Regions from separate parts of the Massilia sp. LC238 genome, predicted to be linked through region 3. Evidence: predicted binding sites of a transcription regulator. Region 3 holds the regulator's gene; each other region holds the start of a gene.

Region 1 (2,262 bases), on a different contig from region 3:
TGCCTTCGGTCGTCACGATGCCGATGTCGACGCCATCCTGCTTGCTTGATAAGCGCTCGAGCTCGCCGGCCACCAGCACCACCAGGTAGCTCGGCATCTTCGGGGTGTTGCCGAAGCTGATGCGCTGCATCCCGCCGCCGAGGTCTTCGCGCTTGTCGATCGGGGTAGTGGAGTAGGCCTTGAAATTGCCCGGCACGTCGACGGTGAGCTTGAAGCGGGCGCGGAAGGCCGGTTCGTCCCAGGTCGGGAGCATGCGGCGGGCGTCGGTCGGCGCCATGGTGGTGGCGATCAGCTTCTTGTCCTGGCCGCCCGCCTTGTAGTTCACGTAGAACAGGCCGCGCCCTTCGCGGTTGATCTGGCCGCGGAAGGCCAGCGCCAGCGCGTACCTGCCCGGCGCCAGCGGCTGGGACAGCGCGAAGCGCAGGGTCTGCTGCTTCTTGTCGAGGATGGGGTCCAGTTTCAAGGTGCCGATGTGCTTGCCCGTCAGGCTGGCCGAATCGATCTGCATGTTGTCGGCGTTCAGCATGATGGTCGAGGTCGGCTTCAGGACGTCGATCTCGACCGTCTGGGTGCCGCGGAAGCTGTTGACGGCGACGTCCGGCACGATGTGGGCGTCGTACTGCAGCGGCACCACGTCCTTCGGCAGCTTGCCCGGCGTTGCCGCGAAAGAAAACGGCGCCTCGGCCTGCGCCGTGGCGGCGCCCAGGGCCAACGCAAGCGCGGCCGTGGCTTTGCGAGCCCGGGCGACTGGCATGTCTCTCATAAGTCTCTCTCTCGAATCTGTTTTTATTTGACGGTTCCTGCGCGCGATGGCGCAAGAACCCAGCACGCACTGTAGGAAAGCCGGGCGCCGCCTGCGCCCGGATTGCGACAGACTGCAAAAAACGGGGCCAGACTGCTGAAACCGGGGAATGGCGGAGGCATTCGAAAAAAATCCGAAATTTTTTTCGAATTACCCTAAAGTTCCCGAAAGCCCATCCGTAAATGCCTTAGATACCCGGCAATCCGGCCGGCGTTCATTGCCTTGGTGCCAACATGACCTCGAACGACGTCCTCTCGATGTACGAAAACCTCGCTGGCCTCAGCAGCCAGATGAAGGGCGCCGCCGAGGCTGGCGACTGGACCGGTTTCGACAAGCTGAACGTGCAGGCGGCGGTGGCCGCAGGGGCCGCGATCGGCGGCGTGCCGGCACTGGAAGGCGCCAAGCGCCAGCGCAAGATCGACCTGCTCAAACAACTGATGGCCAATGACCGCGCGATTCGCGACGTGACCGAACCCTGGATGGGGCAGCTGGACCGCGCGATGTGCGCGCACTGATCAGCAAGAATTACGATCGAAGGCACCTGCGGGTGCCTTTTTCTTTGGTGGTCTGGCTACGATTCCAGCTTACTGAGCTTGCCCAGGCAGCGGCGCTGGTAACCGTTGAGCCCTTCCGTGACGAGCGCATCGTCCTCGGCCAGCTTCCCGGCATCGATCAGGAGCCGTAGCTTGGCGATGTGATCACCCTGCGCCAGCGCCTGCGCCAGGTTCGGACCATCCGGTTCGCCGGCCCGGGCGATCGCCTCGGCCACCTTGTCCGGGAAATCCCAGTGCCTGGCGATGACCGCCGACAGCTGCCGGCTGCGCGCCAGCAGTTCCACCCCGAACGCTTCGGAGGCCGGCACCTTGCCGTTCTGGCAGATGCGGTCGCTAAGGCGGAAGGCGACGATCAGTCCGACGTCCTGCATCAGCCCCGCCAGGCAGGATTCGAAGATGTCGGCCGCCACCGCCGACGCCATCAGGCTCGCCGCCACCGCACATTTTTCGGAATGGTTCCATACCAGCGGCGCCGCACGGCGGGCAAAGCCCGCCTCGTGCAGTCTGATGAGGGGCCGGAAGGCGACCCGCGCCAGCAGCATGCGCAAGCCGTTCTGCCCGAGCAGCATGATGGCGGCGTCCAGGGTCTTGATCGGGGCGACGGGACGGTAATAGGCGCTGTTGGCCTCGCGCAGCACTTCGGCCACCAGCACCACGTCTTCGGCGAGCTGGCCGGCCAGCTCGCCCGTGCTGACGCTCTCGTCACGCAGGCTGCGCAGCAGCTTGGGGATCAGTTCCGGAACCCGCGGCACCAGCTCGGCCGCGATGGCCGGGTTCTGCGCCAGCGTGCGCACCTGCTCCAGGATCAGGCGCTCGGTCTCGGGCGGCGCGTCGAACCTTGCCGGACCAGCCAGCCAGAGGTAGTACAGGGCGTCGGTCGCGGCATGGTCCGTGCCGCCGCCCGGC
Region 2 (2,262 bases), on a different contig from region 3:
TAGAGACTTGTTGGGACAGCACCGATGATACGTACGGGCAACACTTCCCAATCGATCGATAAAGATGGGCAAACCCCGGCTATTCAAAGTTTCGCCAGAGAATCTCACTGCCTAGAATGGCAGCATCTCCCACCTGCATCCGCCGGATTGACCATGAAACGCACCATCGCCGCCGTCCTGCTCGTCCTGCTCGCCCCGCTCGCGAGCGCACAAGGCCGCCAGAACCTCCCGGCCCTGCGCACGGTCGTGGAACAGTACCTGCAGAGCCAGAGCGCCGGCCTGCCGGGCCAGGTGACGATCAAGGTGGGGCAAGTCGACCCGCGCACCAGCTTGGCTAGCTGCCCGGCGCCGGAAGCCTTCCAGCAGCCGGGCGCGCGCGCGTGGGGAAAAACAACGGTCGGGGTGCGCTGCACCGCTCCCTCGCCCTGGACGGTGTATATTCAGGCCACCGTGCAGGTGATGGCCGACTACGTCGCCGCCGCCGTACCGCTGGCCCAGGGCCAGCCGGTCGACGCCACCCAGCTCGTCATGATGAAGGGCGACATCGCCGCCATGCCGAACGGCATCATCACCGACATGGCCCAGGCCATCGGCCGCACGCCGACCGCCTCCTTGCCGTCCGGCACGCCGCTGCGCCTCGACACCTTGCGGTCGCGCCCGGTGGTCCAGCAGGGCCAGGCGGTGCGCCTGGTGTCGAAAGGAACGAATTTCTCGGTGTCGGCGGAAGCGAAGGCGATCAGCAACGCCGGCGAAGGCCAGGTGGCGCAGGCGCGGACCCAGTCGGGAACGGTGGTCAGCGGCACCGCGCGGGCGGGCGGGATCATCGAAGTGGCGATCTGAAAACCACTTTGCATATTTTCATTGGACGGCCTTTTCTGCGCTAAAGTTTGTGAAATCCTTGCCGATACAGGATGCAGATCCCGGAGTTTCCGCTCCGAACAGAGAAGGATGATGCTGTGAAAATCAACGATACCCTCAAGGGCAACCCAGGCCTTCAGCCCACCAACACCAACGGCGCCGCGAACGCACGCGGCGCCGACAAGGCCGCCACGACCGCGACGACCACCCAGGTCGCGACCGACAGCGTGCGCCTGTCCTCGCAGGGCCAGGCCATGGCCAATGCCGTGGGCGGCAACAACCAGGTGTTCGACACCAAGAAAGTCGAGCGCATCAAGATGGCCATCGCCGATGGCCAGTTCCAGGTCAACTCCGAGAAAGTCGCCGACGGCCTGCTCGACACCGTGCGCGACTTGCTCCATTCACGCAAGCGATAATCCTTCATGCCCACCAGCCCAATCTCGACCGTCCTTCAAGAACAGCAACACCTCGGCTTCCTGATCGAGCTGATGAAACAGGAACAGCAGCTGCTCGTCGCAGCTGACGCCGATGGGCTGGCGGAAACCACTCCCCGCAAGAACGCACTGCTGCAGGCGCTCGCCGATTTATCGGCCCAGCGCCACGCCGCGCTGCTTGCAGCCGGCTGCGAAGGCTCGGAAGCAGGCATGGAACCCTGGCTGGCGGTGGGCGGCAATGACGAAGCGAGAACCCAGTGGGAAGCGCTGCTGGCGCTGGCCCGGGAAGCCAAGGAACTCAACCGCGTCAACGGCATGCTGATCAACAAGCAGCTGGCGCACAACCAGGGCGTGCTCAACGCCCTGCGCATGCCGGCCGGCGCGGATGCGGGCGGCGTGTATGGCGCCAGCGGCCAGGCGCTGGGAAGCGGGCCGTCAAAGCGCTACGTGATCGGCTGAGGGCGCATCTTCAAACGACAATGGCCGCATGATGCGGCCATTGTCTTTTTTGCTGAAAGCATAGAGTTAGCCACAATGCAGAAGAGTGATTACATCATTGCAGTCGAGGAAAGCCCGGACTACCGCGATTCGAATCTCATTGTCCAAGGCCTCATTGACTTCCATGCCGCACATACCGGCGGCGACACTCCCCGGGACCTGGTGATCACGGTGCGTGACGAGACAGACCGTATCGTCGGCGGCCTGGTGGGCGACACCTATGTTAGCTGGCTACAAGTGCATGCGCTATGGGTTGACGAATCGGCGCGGAACTGCGGCATCGGCCGTGCCATCCTGATCAAGGCCGAGGAGGAAGGGCTGCGTCGGGGTTGCAAGCGCGTCTTCCTGGAGACACTGAGTTTCCAGGCCCTGGCGTTTTACCAGAAGCTGGGCTACGTCGTGCAGCACCGCCTGGAAGGCTTTCCGCCAGGCGGCGCGCGCTATGCGCTGACCAAGGAACACGGTGTGGCGC
Region 3 (2,262 bases):
CCGCGCCTTCCGCAACAACCGTCATGCTCAAGCCCAGTTCGGTGATGCCGACCTGCCGCTGATGATGGCCGCTGCCGGTAACGATCGCAGCCTGCGCGAGGTGCACCTTGGCTAGTTTCGATTTCGACCAGGCCGAAGGCCTGCGCCGGATGCTGCAGGGCCCGCGCCCGCGCATCGTCACGTTTCTGTCCGCCACGCCGGAGGACGACAAGGGCGCCATGCTGGTCAACCTGGGCGCCTCGCTGGCCCAGCTGGGGAACGAAGTCCTGATCGTCGACGCCTGCGAACGCGACTACGGCGTGGCGCGCCGCCTGGGCCTGAACCGGGCCGCCAACCTGGCCGCCGTGGCGCGCCAGGAGTATGGCCTGAACCAGGTGCTGCACGCGGTGCCGCAGGGCTTTTCGGTGGCTTCGCTCGGCCGTCCGCACGGCAGCAATGACGCGCGCCGCCTGGCCAAGACCTTCGACGTGCTGGTGGGGCAGGCCGGCATCGTGATGGTCGACGGCGAACTGGGGCCAAGCGGCGAATTCCCGCTGCCGCTGATGGCGAGCTCGGAGATCGTGGTGCAGGTCTCTACCAGCGCCGCGTCGATCACGAATGCCTACGCGCTGATCAAGCGCCTGGCGCAGCAACTGGGCCGCCGTCCCTTCGGCATCCTGGTGACCGGCGCGACAGAGGCGGAGGCCAAGGTGGTATACGATAATATGTCAGCTGCGGCAACACGCTACCTGGCGGTCAACCTGCGCTCGATGGGTTCGGTGCCGGCCGACGAGTACCTGCACCGGGCCGCGCGCCTGGGCCGGGCGGTGGTCGATGCCTTCCCGCTGGCGGGGGCCTCGGTCGCCTTCCGTCGCCTGGCCGGCAAGTTCGCGTTGCACGCGATGCCCGGCATGGGCAGGGGTTAATCGTAGGGTGGGCGGCTTGTCCGCCCACGCGGTGATAGTTAGGGTGTGAATAGCCGCGCAGGCAGCAGCACGGTCGGTTGACCGCGTGGGCGTCTGTAATTCCGGGCATTGCCCGAAATTACCCCGCCCACCCTACAAGAGAAGAAAAGATAATCAGAACGCATGTACACGGTCAAAGGGAAAGCGGACAAGAACCATTTGCTGACGGAGCACATGCCGTTGGTGAAGCGTCTTGCCCACCACATGAAGGCCAAGCTGCCGCCTTCGGTGGAAGTCGATGACCTGGTGCAGGCTGGCATGATGGGCCTGCTCGACGCGATCAACCGCTACGAAGACAACCACGGCGCCCAGTTCGAGACCTATGCGGTGCTGCGCATCCGCGGCGCCATGCTCGACGAGCTGCGCAACAGCGACTGGATGCCGCGCAGTACGCGCCAGAACATGCGCAAGGTGGAAGCCGCGATGGAGGCGCTGCAGCAGCGCCTGGGCCGTCCGGCCAGCGAATCCGAGATCGCCAAGTCGCTCAAGATGTCGCTCGCCGACTACCAGGAGATGCTGGGCGACGGCGGCGGCCACCAGCTGCTGTACTACGAAGACTTCCACGACCAGGGCGAGGACGGCGGCAGCGACAGCTTCCTCGACCGCTATGCGGTGGACGACAGCGACCCGCTGCGCAGCCTGCTCGATACGGGCTTCCGCCAGGCCGTGATCGATGCCATCGACGCCTTGCCGCCGCGCGAGAAGATGCTGATGGGCCTCTACTACGAGGAAGAACTCAACTTGAAGGAAATCGGCGCCGTCATGGGCGTGAGCGAGTCGCGGGTGTCGCAGCTGCACACCCAGGCCGTGTCGCGTCTGCGCGCGGCGCTACGGGAGCAATTGTGGACTGGGCCAGCGTAGCTGGCCTGGTGCTCGCGATCGCGGGCATCTTCATCGGCCATACGCTGGACGGCGGCAAGTTCGCGTCGCTGATCCATCCGTCCGCCTTCGCCATCGTGGTGATCGGCACCTTCGGTGCCACCTTGCTGCAGAGCGAGCGGCGCAGCTTCATGCTGGGCCTGCGCATGCTGCGCTGGGTGTTTTTCCCGCCTAAATCGAACCGTGAGCTGCTCTCGCGCGAGATCGCGCTGTGGAGCCTCTCCGCGCGGCGCGACGGCCTGCTCTCGCTCGAGCAGTACATGGGCACCAAGGACAAATTCATCCAGAAGGGCCTGCGCCTGGTGGTCGACGGCATCCAGCCCGAGAAGATCCGCAGCCTGCTGGAGAACGAGATCAACGCCTACGAATTCTCGCAGCGCCAGGCGGCGCGCATCTGGGAATCGGCCGCCGGCTATGCGCCCACCATCGGCATCCTGGG

Evidence for each region. Region 3 encodes FliA, which starts transcription of late flagellar genes. Its sites were predicted from a motif close to CTAAAGTTTNNNNNNNNNNNGCCGNTA; they were not measured.
Region 1: FG94_RS21640 (flagellar protein FliT) is a predicted target of FliA. The motif match lies at 958-984, and genes of this name have one in related genera.
Region 2: flgM (flagellar biosynthesis anti-sigma factor FlgM) is a predicted target of FliA. The motif match lies at 881-907, and genes of this name have one in related genera.

What each region holds. Positions count from the first base shown of each region.
Region 1 is NZ_JNNN01000078.1:71,842-74,103, reverse strand. Features, by position in the region: gene FG94_RS21645 (M1 family metallopeptidase) at 1-763, opposite strand, end outside; gene FG94_RS21640 (flagellar protein FliT) at 1,036-1,317, shown strand; gene FG94_RS21635 (HDOD domain-containing protein) at 1,374-2,262, opposite strand, start outside.
Region 2 is NZ_JNNN01000046.1:17,808-20,069, forward strand. Features, by position in the region: gene flgA (flagellar basal body P-ring formation chaperone FlgA) at 154-840, shown strand; gene flgM (flagellar biosynthesis anti-sigma factor FlgM) at 957-1,274, shown strand; gene FG94_RS12880 (flagella synthesis protein FlgN) at 1,281-1,751, shown strand; gene FG94_RS12885 (N-acetyltransferase) at 1,827-2,262, shown strand, end outside.
Region 3 is NZ_JNNN01000047.1:6,126-8,387, reverse strand. Features, by position in the region: gene flhF (flagellar biosynthesis protein FlhF) at 1-115, shown strand, start outside; gene FG94_RS12950 (antiactivator of flagellar biosynthesis FleN protein) at 108-905, shown strand; gene FG94_RS12945 (RNA polymerase sigma factor FliA) at 1,068-1,805, shown strand; gene FG94_RS12940 (flagellar motor protein) at 1,787-2,262, shown strand, end outside.